Regions from separate parts of the Streptomyces sp. B1I3 genome, predicted to be linked through region 1. Evidence: riboswitches for the same ligand, from Rfam matches in the RefSeq annotation. Region 1 holds a riboswitch; each other region holds the start of a gene.
The links. Region 1 has a riboswitch for S-adenosylmethionine ahead of thrC (threonine synthase). Riboswitches for the same ligand answer to the same signal wherever they lie in the genome.
Positions count from the first base shown of each region.

Region 1 (6,018 bases):
GTTGCGCACCGCGTCCTCGATGCGGTGCTTGCGCTCCTTGAGCTCCACCTCGGTGGCGGCGCCGGCCTTGATGACGGCCACGCCGCCGGCCAGCTTCGCGAGGCGCTCCTGCAGCTTCTCGCGGTCGTAGTCCGAGTCGGAGTTCTCGATCTCGGCACGGATCTGCTTGACGCGACCCTGAACCTGGTCGCTCTCGCCGCCGCCGTCGACGATCGTCGTCTCGTCCTTGGTGATGACGACCTTGCGGGCGGTGCCGAGCAGGTCCAGGCCGGCGTTCTCCAGCTTGAGACCGACCTCCTCGGAGATGACGGTGCCACCGGTGAGGATGGCGATGTCGCCGAGCATGGCCTTGCGGCGGTCACCGAAGCCCGGAGCCTTGACGGCGACGGACTTGAAGGTGCCACGGATCTTGTTGACGACCAGGGTCGACAGGGCCTCGCCCTCGACGTCCTCCGCGATGATCAGCAGGGGCTTGCCCGACTGCATGACCTTCTCGAGCAGCGGAAGGAGGTCCTTCACGTTGCTGATCTTGGAGTTGACGATCAGGATGTACGGGTCGTCGAACGACGTCTCCATACGCTCCATGTCGGTGGCGAAGTACGCCGAGATGTAGCCCTTGTCGAAGCGCATACCCTCCGTGAGCTCGAGCTCCAGACCGAAGGTCTGGGACTCCTCGACGGTGATGACGCCTTCCTTGCCGACCTTGTCCATAGCCTCGGCGATCTTGGCGCCGATCTCGGTGTCAGCAGCGGAGATGGAGGCCGTCGAAGCGATCTGCTCCTTGGTCTCCACGTCCTTCGCCTGCTCCAGCAGAGCGGCGGAGACGGCCTCGACGGCCTTCTCGATGCCACGCTTGAGAGCCATCGGGTTGGCACCCGCGGCGACGTTGCGCAGGCCCTCGCGGACGAGCGCCTGGGCGAGAACGGTGGCGGTGGTCGTACCGTCGCCGGCGACGTCGTCCGTCTTCTTGGCGACCTCCTTGACCAGCTCCGCACCGATCTTCTCGTACGGGTCCTCGAGCTCGATCTCCTTGGCGATGGAAACACCATCGTTGGTGATCGTGGGCGCGCCCCACTTCTTCTCGAGGACGACGTTACGGCCCTTCGGGCCGAGGGTTACCTTGACGGCGTCGGCGAGCTGGTTCATCCCGCGCTCGAGACCGCGCCGTGCCTCCTCGTCGAACGCGATGATCTTGGCCATGTGAAGTGGTCCTCCCGGACAGGGGTGGATTCTCCGGACCGAGTGGCGCCCGCGACGGACGGCCAGCGTGCCCAGTGGTTCCTTGCCCCACCGGGCCTGCGGGCCTCACCGGCCCGGTCCAAGTTCTGTCACTCTCACCTGGAGAGTGCTAACGCCAATGATTAGCACTCGACCCCGGAGAGTGCAAGCGCCTTCGGTGATGGCTCGCTGGGTGAACACCCTCCGGGAACCGGAAGCCGGCGCGGGACGCGCGCAGGGCCCGTACCCCTCTTACGGGTACGGGCCCTGCGTGTGCGAGTGGTGTCGTCGGCCGACCGCGCCGAGCTCAGCCGACGGCGAGCTTGACCATGTCCGCCTGCGGCCCCTTCTGGCCCTGCGAGATCTCGAATTCAACTCGCTGACCCTCTTCGAGGGTGCGGTATCCGTCCATCTGGATCGCGCTGTAGTGGACGAAAACATCCGCACCACCGTCGACCGCGATGAAGCCGTACCCCTTCTCCGCGTTGAACCACTTGACGGTGCCCTGAGCCATGCCTAACTCCCCTATTACTGGCCCTTGCACAGGACCGCACTTCGCGGACCCGGGTCAAACTCACCCCCCGACAGGAGGGGGCGGCGTGCGCCGGAACGCGTCGACCGCGGCCGAATGTATCTGCCCAACTGCCCTCTGCAACAGGTCAATCGGACGAGAATTCTGGGCGCGGCTGAACGCCCGGATAGGGGTAACTCGCAGGATTCCAGGGCAACTCGGGCCCGACATAGGCCACTTATGGCGCAAGGGGTACACGCACTTTGGCCACTTCTCGTCGCGACCAGGCGCATTCTCATATGCGGGTGGCACAGGCGGCCGAGGAGGCTTCCCCAACTGTACCGTGCTCAACCATGCAGAATGACCCCCTCCGCTTCTCGCGGAGGGGGTCATCGTCACGATGCCGAGCCGGACAGGAAGTCCGGCACCCGTGTCAGCCTCCGGCCACGGCCGGGATGATCGAGACGCCGGCGCCGTCCGGCGTGGCCGCGTCCAGGCCGCCCTCGAAACGCACGTCGTCGTCGTTGACGTACACGTTGACGAAGCGGCGCAGCTTGCCCTGGTCGTCCAGCACGCGGGCGGCGATGCCCGGGTGGTCCTTCTCGAGGGACGCGATGACCTCGGACAGAACCGCACCCTCGGCCGAGACCTCGGCCTGACCGCCCGTGTAGGTGCGGAGGATGGTGGGGATACGGACCTTGACGCTCATGTGGGTGCCTTCCTTCGGTCTCGGGTGGTCAGTTGCCGGCGGCGAGGCCCGCGTCGCGGAACGCGTCCAGGCTGGGCCGGATCGTCGCCGACAGGCCGGTCGTCGGGGCGACGGCGTCCAGCGTCTTCAGTCCGTCTCCGGTGTTCAGGACGACGGTGGTCAGGGACGGGTCCAGGAGGCCCGCGTCGATCAGCTTCTTCGTGACACCGACCGTCACACCGCCCGCGGTCTCCGCGAAGATGCCCTCGGTCCGGGCCAGCAGCTTGATCGCGTCGACGATCTGCTCGTCGTCGACGTCCTCCACGGCCCCGCCGGTACGCCGGGCGATGTCCAGGACGTACGGGCCGTCTGCCGGGTTGCCGATGGCGAGGGACTTGGCGATCGTGTTCGGCTTCTGGGGCCGTACGACGTCGTGACCGGCCTTGAAGGCGGTGGAGACCGGGGAGCAGCCCTCGGCCTGCGCACCGAAGATCTTGTACGGCTTGTCCTCGACCAGGCCGAGCTTGATCAGCTCCTGCAGACCCTTGTCGATCTTCGTGAGCTGGGATCCGGACGCGATCGGGATGACGAGCTGGTCGGGCAGCTGCCAGCCCAGCTGCTCGCAGATCTCGTACGCCAGGGTCTTGGACCCCTCGCCGTAGTACGGGCGCAGGTTGACGTTGACGAAGCCCCAGCCCTCGCCGAGCGGGTCGCCGATGAGCTCCGAGCAGAAGCGGTTGACGTCGTCGTAGTTGCCCTCGATGCCGACGAGCTCGCCGCCGTACACCGCGGCCATGACGACCTTGCCCTGCTCCAGGTCGTGCGGGATGAACACGCAGGACCGGAAGCCGGCACGGGCCGCCGCGGCACCCACCGCGCCGGCGAGGTTGCCGGTCGAGGAGCAGGAGAGCGTGGTGAAACCGAACGCGCGGGCGGCCTCGACGGCGATGGCGACGACACGGTCCTTGAAGGAGTGCGTCGGGTTGCCGGAGTCGTCCTTCACGTAGAGACCGCCGGTGACGCCCAGCTCACGGGCGAGGTTGTCGGCCTTGACCAGCTTGGTGAAACCGGGGTTGATGTTGGGCTTGTCGGCGACATCGGAGGGGACCGGCAGCAGCGGCGCGTAGCGCCAGATGTTGTCGGGGCCCTCGGCAATGCGCTTCTTCAGCTCTTCGGGGGAGCCGCTCGGCAGGTCGTACGCCACTTCGAGCGGCCCGAAACAGGACGCGCAGGCGAAAATCGGACCGAGTTCGAAACGCTCGCCGCATTCGCGGCAGGAAAGCGCTACGGCGGGACCGAGGTCCACGGCGGAAGAATCGGTGTTGGCTGCAACTGTCTGCACGGCCATGATGGCGGAGGCCCTTTCTCCTCATCTTCCTCGCGACGTATTTCGCCGCAAGACGGAATTGGCACCTTCCCCACCGTGACCTCGCGGTCGGCAGGAGGGTTGCCGGGACTTCAACGGGCCGTTCCCTCAGTCCCTCTGGATGAGCGCTGTGGCACCGGATCGAGGACCCGGGCATTTGTCTGCGGACCCACCCCGACGTGCGAGGCTCATCCGCGTTGCTCAGACTGTAACCGACACATCGGACGGTCGAACCAGTCGTCCGTACCGCGAGATGGATCACACCCAGGGAGAACCGACCGTGCTGGAAGAGATGGAACGCTGGTTGAGCAGGCGTTCCTGGTCAGCCGCCGATCGCCCGCTGGACCGGCTCGTGGCCGCCAGGACGCAGGATCCGCACCGCACGACCGTGAGCGTCGTGCTGCCCGCACTGAACGAGGAAGCGACCGTCGGAGCCATCGTCGAGACGATCCGGCGCGAGCTCATGGAACGCGTCCCGCTGGTCGACGAACTCGTGGTGATCGACTCGGGCTCCACCGACCGCACCTCCGCCGTCGCCCGCGCGGCCGGCGCGCGCGTCGTGCACCGCGACGAGATACTGCCGCGCATACCCGCCGTCCCCGGCAAGGGCGAAGTGCTCTGGCGGTCACTCCTGGTGACCGGCGGGGAGATCGTCTGCTTCGTCGACGCCGACCTCAAGGACTTCTCGCCGGACTTCGTCTCCGGCACCGTCGGCCCGCTGCTCACCGAACCCGGGGTGCACTTCGTCAAGGCCATGTACGACCGGCCGCTCCACGGCTCCGCAGGCCAGGGGGGACGGGTCACCGAGCTGATGGCCCGCCCGCTGCTCAACCTGCACTGGCCGCAGCTGGCCGGCTTCGTCCAGCCGCTCGGCGGCGAGTACGCGGTACGGCGCTCCCTGCTGGAACGGCTGCCCTTCCCTGTCGGCTACGGAGTGGAGTTGGGCCTGCTCGTCGACGCCCTGAACACGGTGGGACTCGACGCCCTGGCCCAGGTCGACGTCGGCGTGCGCAAACACCGCCACCAGGACGGCCAGGCGCTCGGCAGGATGGCCGCGACGATCTACCGCACGGCGCAGCTGCGCCTCTCCCGGGGCACCATCGTGCGGCCAGAGATCACCCAGTTCGAGCGGGGCGAGGAAGGGTTCGTACCGCACACGTACGCCGTCGACACCGAGGAGCGGCCGCCGATGCTGGAGATCTCCGAGTACGCGGCCCGCCGCGCGGCCTGAAGACCCACGTTTGGCACCCTCCGGATCGGGCTAGGTTCCGCTCATGGTCTCCGAGCACGCTGCACAGGTCCTCGTCGCGTCCAACCGCGGCCCGGTGTCGTACTCGCTCCGCGAGGACGGCTCACTCGACTCCAAGCGGGGCGGGGGCGGCCTCGTCTCCGGACTCAGCGCCGTCGAGGACAAGCTCTGGGTGTGCGCGGCCCTGAGCGACAGCGACCGCGAGGCGGTCAGGCGGGGCCTGTCCGAGCCCGGTGTGCGCATGCTCGACATCGACGCCGGCATCCATGCCGACGCGTACAACGGCATCGCGAACTCGGTGCTCTGGTTCGTGCACCACATGCTCTACCAGACCCCGGTCGAGCCCGTCTTCGATGCCGAGTTCCGGCGCCGGTGGGCGTCCTACGAGGCGTACAACCGGGCCTTCGCCGAGGCGCTCGCCGAGGAGGCGGGTGAGGGAGCCGTGGTCCTGGTGCAGGACTACCACCTCTCACTGGTGCCCGGGATGCTCCGCGAGCTCCGTTCCGACCTGCGGATCGGGCACTTCTCGCACACCCCGTGGGCACCCGTGGACTACTTCCGGCTGCTGCCCGACGACATCGGCGAACAACTGCTGCGCGGCATCCTGGGCGCCGACCGGGCCGCGTTCCTGACCCGCCGCTGGGCGGACGCCTTCATCGGCTGCTGCACGGAGATCGTCGGCGGCACCGGCGGCACCCGGATCGGCGCTCACGGGCTGGGCGCCGACGCGGACTTCCTGCGCCGCCGCTCCCGCGAGGCGGACGTGGACGAGCGGATGGAGACACTGCGGGGGCAGATCGGCGAGGGGCGGCGGACGATCGTGCGGGTGGACCGCACCGAGCTGTCCAAGAACATCGTGCGCGGGCTGCACGCCTACCGTGCCCTGCTGGAGGACCACCCGGAGTGGCGCGAACGCGTGGTGCACGTGGCGTTCGCCTACCCCTCCCGGCAGGACCTCGCGGTGTACCGCGACTACACGGCGGAGG
Region 1 is NZ_JAUSYD010000001.1:3,585,179-3,591,196, forward strand. Features, by position in the region: gene groL (chaperonin GroEL) at 1-1,200, opposite strand, end outside; gene QFZ58_RS16345 (cold-shock protein) at 1,526-1,732, opposite strand; gene QFZ58_RS16350 (MoaD/ThiS family protein) at 2,163-2,438, opposite strand; gene thrC (threonine synthase) at 2,467-3,765, opposite strand; SAM riboswitch class I at 3,784-3,911, opposite strand; gene QFZ58_RS16360 (glucosyl-3-phosphoglycerate synthase) at 4,064-5,014, shown strand; gene QFZ58_RS16365 (trehalose-6-phosphate synthase) at 5,058-6,018, shown strand, end outside.

Region 2 (6,018 bases), 2.3 Mb from region 1:
CGGTCACCAGCTTGACCCAGCCGGGCGGCCGGAGCACGTAGGCGGCCGCGGCCACGTCGACGGGGTCGGCCGCGGCGGGCGGCGCGCCGGTCTCCAGGGGTCCGGCCAGCTCAGGCTGGCTCCGGCCGATCCGCTCGCCGATGCGCCGGCGGAACACCGGATCGCTCTCCAGCGCGGCCGCCATCGCGTTACCCGCGAACTTGACCCGCCTGCTCGGGGTGAACCGGGCGTACTGCCGCAGCTGCGGTGGGAGTTCGGCGATTGTCAGGCCGCCGAAGGCTTCGGAGACCAGGGCCACGACCCTGCGGCGTACGCCCTCGGGCAGCGGACGGTCGAGCGACTCCACGACGCCGTCGGCCGCATCGGCCGGTTCGGCGCCGCCTGTCGGCTGCTCCACCATCCATCACCCCAACATGTCTGTGCGCACGGCCCCGTCAGGAGTCGGCACCCGGCCTGTCGACCAGCTCGATCTGGTCGACCGCGTTGCACCAGCGGCAGCGCACCGACTCGATGGTCTCACTGACCACCTCGCGCTCCTCGACACTCGACTCCCCGGCCAGGTCGAGATGCACGTACTCCACGACCTTGGAGGAGCGCGTCACATCGAAACGGGTGAGATTGCCGCAGAGCGTGCAGCGCCAGCGGGTCCCGTCCGTCGGCTGGGGAACCGTCGTCATCGTTGCGTCCTCTTTCGTCGTTCGTCGAGTCTCGTGCGTACCAGGCTTCGATCTCGCGGTGCGTCGTCGAACTGCGATGTTCTGCGGCAACCCTACGGCCTTGTGGATTCCCCTCAATACGGCGAGGCGGTCCGTCCTGTTCTCCCCCGGTACGTCATGCTCTGTACGTGACCGAATGGCGGCATGTCGACTGGCGGAAGCGGGCCGGAGATGTCGCGGCGGCTGCCGCGGCGGGCAGCGGACCGGTCACGTACGGGCTCATCGCCCTGTGCAGCGCCGTCTTCCTGGTCAGCCCGCTCTCCGGGTTCGGTCTTTCCCGCGGCGGCGGCACGGACGCCTTGCTGGCCGCCCAGGCCGGGTACTTCGAACGGTGGGGCGTGATCCCCAGTGAGTTGCGGACCGGCTCCGCACACGCGCTGCTCACCCCGCTGACCGCGCTCTTCGTCCACGGCAGCTGGCTGCACCTGCTGGGCAACATGCTCTTCCTGTACGTGTTCGGCGCGATGGCCGAGGAACGCATGGGCCGTGTCGAATTCGCCTTCTTCTACGTCTGCTGCGGCTACTTCGCCCTGGTGGTCTACGCCGTCGCGCACTCCGGCTCGGACCAGACCCTGGTGGGCGCGTCGGGCGCGATCTCGGCGGTACTGGGCGCGTTCCTGTACCTCTTCCCCCGCGCCCGGGTCACCAGCCTCTTCCCGTTCCTGTTCTTCCTGCCGCTGCGCTTCCCCGCCTGGGTCGTGCTCGTCTTCTGGTTCGTACTGCAGTGGCTGGCCGCCCGGAGCGCGGGGAGCGGCCCGGGCGTGGCCTACCTCGCCCACGTGGCGGGGTTCGCCGCCGGGTTCCTCTACGCCTGGGGACGCTACCGGGGTGGGGCCCCGGTGGGAGGCTCTAGAGTGAAGTCTCCAGCCACGGCCACCGAGGGAGAAAGCCAGCCGTGATCACCGCGATCGTGCTCATCAAAACCAGCGTGGACCGGATTCCCGAGATCGCCGAGGCCATCGCCGCGCTGGACAGCGTCAGCGAGGTCTTCTCGGTCACCGGCACGTACGACCTGATCGCCATGGTCCGGGTGGCCAGGCACGACGACCTGGCCGACGTCATCCCCGGCCGCATCAGCAAGATCCCCGGCGTCGAGGGCACCGACACCCATGTCGCCTTCCGTACGTACTCGCAGCACGACCTCGAGGCGGCCTTCGCCATCGGTCTCGACGCCTGAGGCATCGGCTCGGCTCCTGAGGCGTCGACTCGGCTCCTGAGGCCCCGGGGCGGACGGCGTGCGGCTCCGGCCGGGCACGGGGCACCGCCTCACGTGCCCGGCCGGAGCCGCATCCGCTCCGGTCAGACCTGGGCCGCGCCCCGGTCCGGGACACAGCGGCCGTCCTCGGTGCGGTAGGTCCAGCGGGCGCCCGTGCGCACGAGCTCACGGACGGCCCCCAGGAAACGCTCGATGTGCTCGTCCGGGGTACCGGCCCCGAAGCTCACCCGGATGGCGTTGAGGGACCTCTCCCCCGGCTCGGCGTCCGGCGCGCCGCACTCGCCCGGGTCCTGCGCCTCGCCGCCCAGCAGGGTACGGACGAGCGGGTGCGCGCAGAACAGGCCGTCCCGCACCCCGATGCCGTACTCCGCGGAGAGCGCGGCGGCGAAGTGCGAGCTGTTCCAGCCCTCGACGACGAAGGAGATCACACCGACCCTGGGGGCCTCGTCGCCGAACAGCGAGAGCACCCGCACCTCGGGAACCTCGGCCAGGCCCTCGAGGACACGGGCCACCAGGTGCTGCTCACGCTCGACCAGCCGGTCGAACCCGGCCTCCGTCAGGGCCTTGCAGGCCGCGGCGATCGAGTAGACGCCGATGACGTTGGGCGATCCCGCCTCGTGCCGCGCCGCGGTGGTGTGCCACTCCACGTCCACCCCGCCGTCGGTGCGCCGGGCGACCTTGCGGGAGGCTCCGCCGCCCGCGAGGTACGGCTCCGCGTCCCGCAGCCAGTCGGCCCGCCCCGCGAGCACGCCCGAGCCGAACGGCGCGTACAGCTTGTGTCCGGAGAAGGCGACCCAGTCGACGTCCAGTTCGGTGATGTCCACCGGGTGGTGGGGCGCCAGCTGCGCCGCGTCGAGCACGATCCGTGCGCCGTGGGCGTGGGCGGCGGCAGCCAGCTCCTCCACCGGCCACAGCTCGCCGGTGACGTTGGATGCGCCCGTCACACAGACCAGTGCGGGCCCGTAGGGGGCGCGGCCCGCCAGCGCACGCTCCAGCGTCGCGACGGCCTGGGCCGGGGTGCGCGGGGCGTCGAGGTAGGTCACCCGGGCGTCCCGCCAGGGCAGCAGGGAGGCGTGGTGCTCGGTCTCGAACACGAACACCTGGCAGTCGGCGGGCAGTACGGCGGCCAGCAGGTTGAGGGAGTCGGTGGTGGACCGGGTGAAGACCACCTGGTCGTCCGCCCGGCAGCCGAGGAACTCCGCGACGGAGGCCCGGCTGCTCTCGAAGAGGTCGGTGGAGAGCTGGGAGAGGTAGCCGGCACCACGGTGCACGCTGCCGTAGTACGGGGCGTAGGCCGCCACGTCGTCCCACACCCGCTGGAGCGCCGGTGCGCTCGCCGCGTAGTCCAGGGCGGCATAGGTGACGTCCCCGCCCGTCACGAGCGGAACGGTGACATCCGCACCCAGAACCGGCAGCGGGGCACAAATGGACTGGTCGACGGCAGCGGTGGAGACAGACATGGCGAACTCCCGTAAAGGCAGGCGACATCCTCGCGCCGGCGGGTACGCGGCAGCACGGGGAAGGAAGGAAAAGGGGTGTGCGGAGGAGGGCGTCGCGCCCTATCGCATTCGCTTGCTCACAAGAGGCTCCCTGGGACCAGGACCCCAAGGGGTGGCGTCAAAGGACGCCGAGGGGCCCGCGCTTGCCGCAGACCTCGCTGCCTACGGCCCGGTCTTCACCCGGGGCACCCCGCCACGGACGGAGGGTTGCCGGACAGCGGGCCGGGGCCGTAGTCGCTGTCACTCATGACCTGCGCAGCATCTTGCCATACCTGCCCGCATGCGCAAGGGCGCAGTCCGCGATCCGGACTGCGCCCCGCCTCACACGGTGCCGCTTCAGGCGTGGCTCGCCGTCACCCATCGCTCCAGCGCACGCTTGGCCGCGCCGGAGTCGATCGACTCGGCGGCCCGCGCGATCCCCGCGGCGAGCTGTTCGACGAGCGTCCCCTCACCCTGGTCCAGCGCGACGAGCGCGGCGGCCGAGTTGAGCAGCACGGCGTCGCGCACCGGCCCTCTCTCCCCGTCCAGCAGCCGCCGGGCGACGTCTGCGTTGTACGAGGCGTCCGCGCCGCGCAGCGCCTCCACGGGCACCAGTTCGAGGCCGACGTCGCGCGGGTCGAACGGCTCCTCGCGGACGGTGCCGTCCCGCACGATCCAGACCCGCGAGGTCGCCGTCGTCGTCAGCTCGTCCAGGCCGTCGTCGCCGCGGAAGACGAGCGCGGAGTTCCCCCGCTCGGCGAGTACACCGGCGACGATGGGCGCCATCCTCGCGTCGGCGACCCCGATGGCCTGGGAGCGCACCTGGGCGGGATTGGTGAGCGGGCCCAGGATGTTGAAGGTGGTCTGCGTGCCCAGCTCCTTGCGGGCCCGCGCCGCGTGGCGCAGGGCGGGGTGGAACTTCACGGCGAAGCAGAAGGTGATGCCCGCTTCCTCGGCGACCTCGACGACGCGCTGCGGGGTGAGTTCGAGGTTGACGCCGAGCTTCTCCAGGACGTCGGAGGCACCGCTGGCCGAGGACGAGGCGCGGTTGCCGTGCTTGACGACCTTGGCGCCGGTCCCGGCGACGACGATCGCCGACATGGTGGAGATGTTCACCGTCTTGGCCATGTCGCCGCCCGTACCCACGATGTCGACGGTGCGGCCGGGCACGTGGACGGTGTGGGCGTGCTCGTACATCGCGCGCACGAGGCCGGTGACCTCCTGGACGGTCTCCCCCTTGGCGCGCAGCGCGACCGCGAAGCCGGCGATCTGTACGTCGGTGGCCTCGCCGCTCATGATGCGGTCCATGGCCCACGCGGTGTCCTCGGTGGTCAGGTCCTCGCCGCGCAGGAGGGGGGTCAGCACGCCGGGCCAGGTACGGGCCGCCACGCTGTCGCCGCCGTCCGGGGTCACAACGTTCATGGTCCGCTCCTGGGTCCACAGCCGATAGGGATGATGCCTCCACCCTATCCAGCCCCCGGGACGGCGAAGAGCCCCGTCCATCGGATGGACGGGGCTCCCGCTGTGGCGTTCAGCTGGGTCGATCAGTGGTGGCCGTGGCCGCTGGTGATCTCCTTGTACTCCTCGGCGGTGGGCTTGGCGATCTGGTTGCCCTCGCCGTAGTAGCTCCTGCTGAGCCTGGCCCGCAGCTTCTGCAGGGCCGACGGCTTGCGCTCGACGCCGTTCGCGTCGACCGTCGGGCCGAGTTCGAGCGGCTTGTACTGCTCGTGCGCCGTGAGCGTGTGCAGCTGCCCCGGGCTGAGCGGCTCGTGGATCTCCACGAACTCACCGTGCGGCAGGCGCTTGATGGTGCCGGACTCGCGCCCGTGCAGCACCTTCTCCTTGTCCCGGCGCTGGAGGCCGAGGCAGATCCGCCGGGTGGCGATGAACGCCAGGACCGGGCCGACGAAGAAGGCGATCCGGACGAACCAGCTGATCGCGTTGAGCGACAGGCTGAAGTGGGTCGCCCAGATGTCGTTGCCGCCGCCGATCAGCATGACGAAGTAGATCGTCACCCAGGCGACACCGAGCGCCGTACGCGTCGGGGCGTTGCGCGGCTTGTCCAGGATGTGGTGCTCGCGCTTGTCCCCGGTGATCCAGGACTCGATGAACGGGTAGAGCGCCAGCGCGGCGAGGATCACGCCGAACAGGACCAGCGGGATGAGTACGCCCAGGACCAGCGTGTGGCCCCAGAGGTTGATCTCCCAGCCGGGCATGACCCGGACGAAGCCTTCGGCGAATCCCATGTACCAGTCCGGCTGGGCGCCCGTGGACACCTGGTCGGGACGGTAGGGGCCGAGCGCCCAGATCGGGTTGATCGAGGCGATGGCCGCGATGATCGAGATGAAACCGAAGACCAGGAAGAAGAACCCGCCGGCCTTGGCCATGTACACCGGCAGCAGGGGCATGCCGACGACGTTCTTGTTCGTCTTGCCCGGTCCGGCGAACTGCGTGTGCTTGTGGAAGAAGACCAGGATGAGGTGGCCGACCACGAGCCCGAGCATGATGCCCGGCAGCAGCAGGATGTGGATCGAGTAGAACCTCGCGATGATGTCGGTCCCGGGGAACTCCCCGCCGAACAGGAACATCGAGATGTACGTACCGACGA
Region 2 is NZ_JAUSYD010000001.1:5,844,255-5,850,272, reverse strand. Features, by position in the region: gene QFZ58_RS26585 (NYN domain-containing protein) at 1-397, opposite strand, end outside; gene QFZ58_RS26580 (hypothetical protein) at 435-677, opposite strand; gene QFZ58_RS26575 (rhomboid family intramembrane serine protease) at 845-1,615, shown strand; gene QFZ58_RS26570 (Lrp/AsnC family transcriptional regulator) at 1,612-1,893, shown strand; gene QFZ58_RS26565 (aminotransferase class V-fold PLP-dependent enzyme) at 2,016-3,392, opposite strand; SAM riboswitch class IV at 3,566-3,683, opposite strand; gene trpD (anthranilate phosphoribosyltransferase) at 3,768-4,832, opposite strand; gene QFZ58_RS26555 (cytochrome bc complex cytochrome b subunit) at 4,955-6,018, opposite strand, start outside.
Region 2: linked by a shared signal. The riboswitch ahead of QFZ58_RS26565 (aminotransferase class V-fold PLP-dependent enzyme) and the one ahead of thrC (threonine synthase) in region 1 are both predicted to bind S-adenosylmethionine.

Region 3 (6,018 bases), 2.2 Mb from region 1:
CACCGCGGGCGCCGAGCACCGGCGGCACTCCGACATGGTGGTGCCCGCGCTCGAAGGCTCGAACCCGTTCGAGATCCGCGGCCACTGCGAGCAACTCGCCGACCGGCTCGTCGACGACATGTGCAGCCGGGGCACGGCCGATCTCGTCGCGGACTTCGCGGAGCCGCTGCCCGTCCTCGTCCTCGCCCGCCTCGTCGGCTTCCCCGACGCGGAAGGGGCGGACATCGCCCGGGTCCTCAAAGATTTGGCCGACGGGGGCCCCGGAGCACAGGAGGCGTACGGGCGGTTCGGTGAGCACATGCGGCGTCTCGTGGCCGCCAAGCGGGCCGTGCCCGGGGACGACATCACCTCCCGCATGCTCGCCGACCCGGAGCCCTTCACGGACGAGGAGTACGCACTCGACCTGATGGCCGTCACGGCCGCCGGGCACCTCACCACCGCCGACTGGATCAGCAACTCCCTGCGGCTGATGCTCACCGAGGACCAGTTCGCCGACTCCCTCTCCGGCGGCCGGCGCAGCGTCGGCGAGGCCATGAACGAAGTGCTGTGGGAGGAGAGCCCGACGCAGATCCTCGCCGGCCGCTGGGCGGTCCGGGACACCCGGCTCGGCGGACGGACGATCCGGGCCGGTGACATGCTCCTCCTCGGCCTGGGGGCCGCCAACACCGACCCGTCGGTACGGCAGGACCTGGGAGGCGCCCACCACGCGAGCAACGGCTCGCACCTGGCGTTCAGCCACGGTGAGTACCGCTGCCCCTTCCCCGCCCAGGAGATCGCCGAGACGATCGCCCGTACCGGTATCGAGGTCCTCCTCGACCGGCTGCCCGATCTCCGGCTCGCCGTCCCCGCCGAGGACCTGGTCCGCCGGCCGTCCGCCTTCCTGCGCGGGATGAACGCGCTGCCCGTCCGGTTCGCCCCCGTACGTACGACAGGAGACCTGCTGTGACCTGCCCGCACGCCACCGTCGTCATCGACCCCATGGTCCAGGACCTCGACGGAGAGACCGAACAGCTGTGCCGAGCCGAACCACTCACCCGCATCGAGCTCCTCGGCGTGCCGGCGTGGACCGTCACCCGGCACGCGGAGGCACGCCAACTCCTGGTCGACAACCGGCTGGTGAAGAACCTGGACGCGTGGGGGCTCTGGCGCAGCGGTGAGGTGACCCACGAGTGGCCGCTGATCGGCATGATCGACGCCGGACGTTCCATGTTCACCGTGGACGGGGAGGAGCACCGGCGGCTGCGGACCAAGACCTCCCAGGCGCTCACCCCGCGCCGGCTGGAGGCGGTCCGCCCGGACATCGAGAGGTTCACCGAGGAACTGCTGGACGCGCTCGCCGAGCAGGGCAGGGACGGTGTCGTCGACCTCAAGGCCGTCTTCGCGCAGCCCCTTCCGATGCGGGTGGTCGGCCTGCTGATGGGGGTGGACCGGTCCCTGCACCCCATGCTGACACGGCAGTACAAGGCCTTCTTCTCCATGCTCACCCCGCAGGAGGAGCGGCTGGCACTGCTCGCGGAGCTGGATGTCTTCTACGCCGAACTGGTACGTGAGAAGACGGCGCGCCCCACGGACGACCTCACCAGCGCGCTGATCACGGCCGAGGAGGGCGGGGAGCCGCTCACCGAGGAGGAGGTCGTCGGCAACCTCAAGGCGATGGTGGCCGCCGGGCACGAGACCACGATCGGGCTCATCCTCAACGCCGTACGCGCGCTGCTCGCCCACCCGGACCAGCTGGAGAAGGTCCTGGAAGGGGAGGTCTCCTGGGAGTCGGTGGTCGAGGAGACGCTGCGCTGGGACACCCCCACCACCCACCTGTTGATGCGGTTCGCGACCGAGGACGTCCAGGTCGGCGAGCAGACGATCGCCGCAGGGGAGGGGGTCGTGATCTCCTACCGGGCCATCGGCAGGGACACCGCGCAGCACGGGGAGGACGCCGACGCCTTCGACGTCACCCGGCCGGCGCCCATCCGGCACATGACCTTCGGGCACGGCCCCCACATCTGCCCCGGAGCCGCGCTGTCCCGGGTGGAGGCCGGTATCGCGCTGCGCGCGCTGTTCGGCCGGTTCCCGGACATGAAGCTCGCGATACCCGACGACGAGATCCGCAAGCTGCCGGTGATGACGCAGAACGACATGGAGGCGTTCCCGGTGCTCCTGCACGGCTGAGGCGTCATGTGGCCGGTGTCACGGGGACGTTGCGCACGCCGTGACGCCGTCTCGGCTGCTGTTACGCTTTTGACGGGTCATGAGTTCCAGTGGAAAGCCCCGGCTGGCTGGACGGCACCCCGCTCCGCTGCGGGTGCTCCGGGTGACGACCTGCCCCGCGCGGCACCGCGCGGGGAACAGCGGACCACCGGGGACGGGCCCCCGGGGTCCACGACCCCGGAAGGCAGGCGACGGCCGTGCTCCCTCACCTCGACCACCGCGACGGCTGCACCATGTACGCACCCGGCCACCACGTCCACTGGATCCACGCCAAGAAGTGTGTCCAGGAGCCCGGGCGGGCCGTCGAACTGCTGCTGACCTCCGGCGACGTGCGTGACGACGGCTGGCTGGGTCTGCGGGCGGCGTTCGATCACGCGGAGGAGCTCCCCGCGGTGTGGATGCACGCACCCACCGACCTGCGGGAGTTGCTGGCGGGGCACCGGGGCCGTGTGTTCTGGCTGCCGCGCTGGCACGCCCTGCGGTTCGTCGGCCTCGACGGCGAGGCGACCGGGCTGGTGAACGTCGGGACCGAGGGCGGCCCCCTGTGCGCGACCGTCGCCCCGGCCTCGCGGCGCACGGACTCCGGGCGCGGGGACTTCACCTACGGTCTGTAGTTCCGTCAGGTGGTCCCGGCCACGCTGCGACGGCGTCCGGTTCGGTATTCCGGACGCCATCGCATTTTTCTCCTGACGCGCGCGCCGAACGTGCGCGATCCGTTGACGCAAGGTGCGTTCGATTCTACGGTCCCGTCCGAGCTCCCGATCGCCATTCGGCATCTCGAACGTCCACATGGCAGGTGCATGGCAACTCGTGTGCCCTCCGTGGTGACTGCCCGAGCGCCCCCGGCCCCCCCCCGGATCACGACCAAGGAAGTGCTCATGAGCCGCATCCCGAGAAGAACCCTCGCCGCCCTGCCCGTCGCCCTTCTGCTGGCCCTCGTGCCAGGCAGCGCGTCCGCCTACCCCAACCCCGGCGTGGTCAGCGGTGACATCGTCGTCCACGACCCCAGCATGGTCCGCAGCTCGTCCGGCCTGTACCTGCTCTACTCCACCGGGGAGGGCCTCCAGCTCCGCACCTCCACCGACCGCACGGCCTTCGGCCGCTCCGGCAACGCCTTCACCACAAAGCCGAGCTGGTGGAAGAACTACTCCTCGGCCTCCGACCCCTGGGCCCCGGACATCTCGTACCGCAACGGCAAGTATTTGATGTACTACGCCGTCTCGTCCTTCGGCAGCAACACCTCGGCCATCGGTCTGGCCGGCTCCACCACCGGCCAGGCCGGCAGCTGGAGCGACTACGGCATCGTGTACACGTCGAACTCGTCGAGCGACTACAACGCCATCGACCCCAACCTCTTCGTGGACGACGACGGCGCGTGGTGGCTCTCCTTCGGCTCCTGGTGGACCGGGATCAAGATGATCCGCATCGACCCGTCGACCGGGAAGCAGCACTCCGGCGACACGGCCCGCCGCTCGCTCGCCTCCCGGCCCACCGGCACCAAGGCCGTCGAGGCGCCCTCGGTCGTGAAGCGCAACGGCTACTACTACCTCTTCGCCTCCTACGACACCTGCTGCGCGGGCACCAGCTCCACGTACAAGATCAAGGTGGGCCGGGCCACCAGCGTCACCGGCCCCTACAAGGACCGCAACGGCGTCAGCATGCTCAGCAACGGCGGCACACCCGTCATGGAGTCGCACGGCCGCTACATCGGCCCCGGCGGCCAGTCGATCCTGGCCGACTCCGACGGCGACCTGCTCGTCTACCACTACTACGACGGCCAGGACAACGGCACCCCGAAGCTCGGCGTCAACCTACTGAACTGGAGCAGCGGATGGCCCGTCGCCTACTGATCCTGCTGAGCGCCCTCCTGCTGGCGGCGGCCCTGGGGCAGCCGGCATCGGCGTCGGCGGCCGAGGGTCGTCCGTACACCAACCCGGTCAAGGCGCAGAAGGGCGCCGATCCCTGGATCTCGTACCACGACGGCAACTACCACCTGGTGTCGACGAGCTGGACCGACGTCATCACCATGCGGAAGTCGCCGACACTGGCCGGCCTCGCGACCGCGCCGAGCGTGCAGGTGTGGCAGGGCGACGCGGCCTCCCGCTGCTGCAACATCTGGGCCCCCGAACTGCACCGGTCGGGCGACCGCTGGTACCTGTACTACGTGGCCGGCCAGAACGTCACCGACTACAACCCCACGCAGCGCGTACACGTGCTGGAGAGCGCGGGCCCGGACCCGATGGGGCCCTACACGTACAGGAACCAGCTGGGCAGCGGCTGGATGCTCGACCCGAGCGTGCTCACGGTCGACGGGTCCCTGTACCTGCTGGGCAGCGCGAGCGGCGGCGGCACGCAGAACCTCGTCATCGCGCCGATGTCGAATCCGTACACGCTGAGCGGCTCCTTCTCGACGATCTCGACGCCCGGCCATGGCTGGGAGAAGTCGGGGGGCACGGTCAACGAGGGGCCCGAGGTGCTCCAGCGGGGCGGGAAGACGTTCATCGTCTACTCCGCGAGCGGCTGCTGGACCCCCGACTACACACTGGGGCAGCTCACACTGACCGGTTCCGACCCGCGCTCCGCGTCCTCGTGGACGAAGAAGTCCACCCCGGTCTTCCAGCGGAACGACGCCGCCGGGGTCTACGGGCCGGGCCACAACGGCTTCTTCACCTCGCCCGACGGAACGGAGAGCTGGATCGTCTACCACGCCAACGACTCGGCGTCCGACGGCTGCGACAACGGACGGACGACGAGGGCGCAGAAGTTCACCTGGAACGCCGACGGCACCCCGAACCTCGGCACTCCCGTCGGCCTCGGTACGACGGCGGCCGGGCCTTCCGGGGAGACGGCGGCCACCCCGGCCGCTTACACCGTCGTCAGCCGGGCCACCGGGAAGTGTCTCGACGTGAGCGGTGGCTCGACGGCCGACGGGGCCGACGTGCGGCAGTGGACGTGCAACGGCGGCGCACAGCAGAAATGGCGTGTCGAGGACCGCGGCGACGACACCAGCCGGCTGGTGAACGTCGCGACGGGCAAGGTGCTGGACACGGCGGACTGCTCCGCCGCCGACGGCGCCGACCTGCGTCAGTGGTCGTGGCTCGACAACACCTGCCAGCGCTTCCGCTTCCTCACCACCGCGGCGGGAGGATGGGTGCGCATCGTCAACCAGGCCACCGGGAAGGTGGCCGACGTGGCGGGCTGCTCGACGGCCGACGGCGCGGACGTACGGCAGTGGAGCTGGCTGAACAACACCTGCCAGCAGTGGAAGCTGACACCGGCCGCCTGAACACGCCGCAGCGTGCGGGCGCGGACCCGTACGCTGCGGTGTCATGGCCGCGCTCCTCGCACTCGCTCCTCACCGCTCCACCACGGCCGGACTGCTGGCGGGGGCGGCGCGGGAGCGCGGCATGGACGTCATGGTCCTGCCGCGGTGCGGCGTCCCGGAGCGGCCGCCGGTGAACGAGGGCGCGCATTACTACGGCGGCCCGCACTTCGCCTCCGGCGTCGTCGGCCCCCTCGGAATCTCCCTGCTGGAGCCGGGGGAGAGGTGGCTGGACAGCCTGCCCCACGCGTTCACCGGACGCCGGGTCGAGAGCGTCCCGCTCTCCGTGGCGCGCCGCGCCGACGGCCCGTTCTTCGCGAAGCCTCCCACCGACAAGAGCTTTCCCGCCGCCGTGTACGAGAACGGTGGCGCACTCCCGGGACCTCTCGCACACCCGGCACGTCCGGCACCGCTGGGCGACTCGCTGGTGCAGCTCAGCGAAGTGGTCATCTGGACACGGGAGTTCCGGCTCTTTCTGCTCGACGGCCGGA
Region 3 is NZ_JAUSYD010000001.1:1,364,606-1,370,623, reverse strand. Features, by position in the region: gene QFZ58_RS06445 (cytochrome P450) at 1-946, shown strand, start outside; gene QFZ58_RS06440 (cytochrome P450) at 943-2,166, shown strand; SAM riboswitch class IV at 2,242-2,352, shown strand; gene QFZ58_RS06435 (hypothetical protein) at 2,403-2,819, shown strand; gene QFZ58_RS06430 (arabinan endo-1,5-alpha-L-arabinosidase) at 3,084-4,055, shown strand; gene QFZ58_RS06425 (family 43 glycosylhydrolase) at 4,037-5,491, shown strand; gene QFZ58_RS06420 (ATP-grasp domain-containing protein) at 5,535-6,018, shown strand, end outside.
Region 3: linked by a shared signal. The riboswitch ahead of QFZ58_RS06435 (hypothetical protein) and the one ahead of thrC (threonine synthase) in region 1 are both predicted to bind S-adenosylmethionine.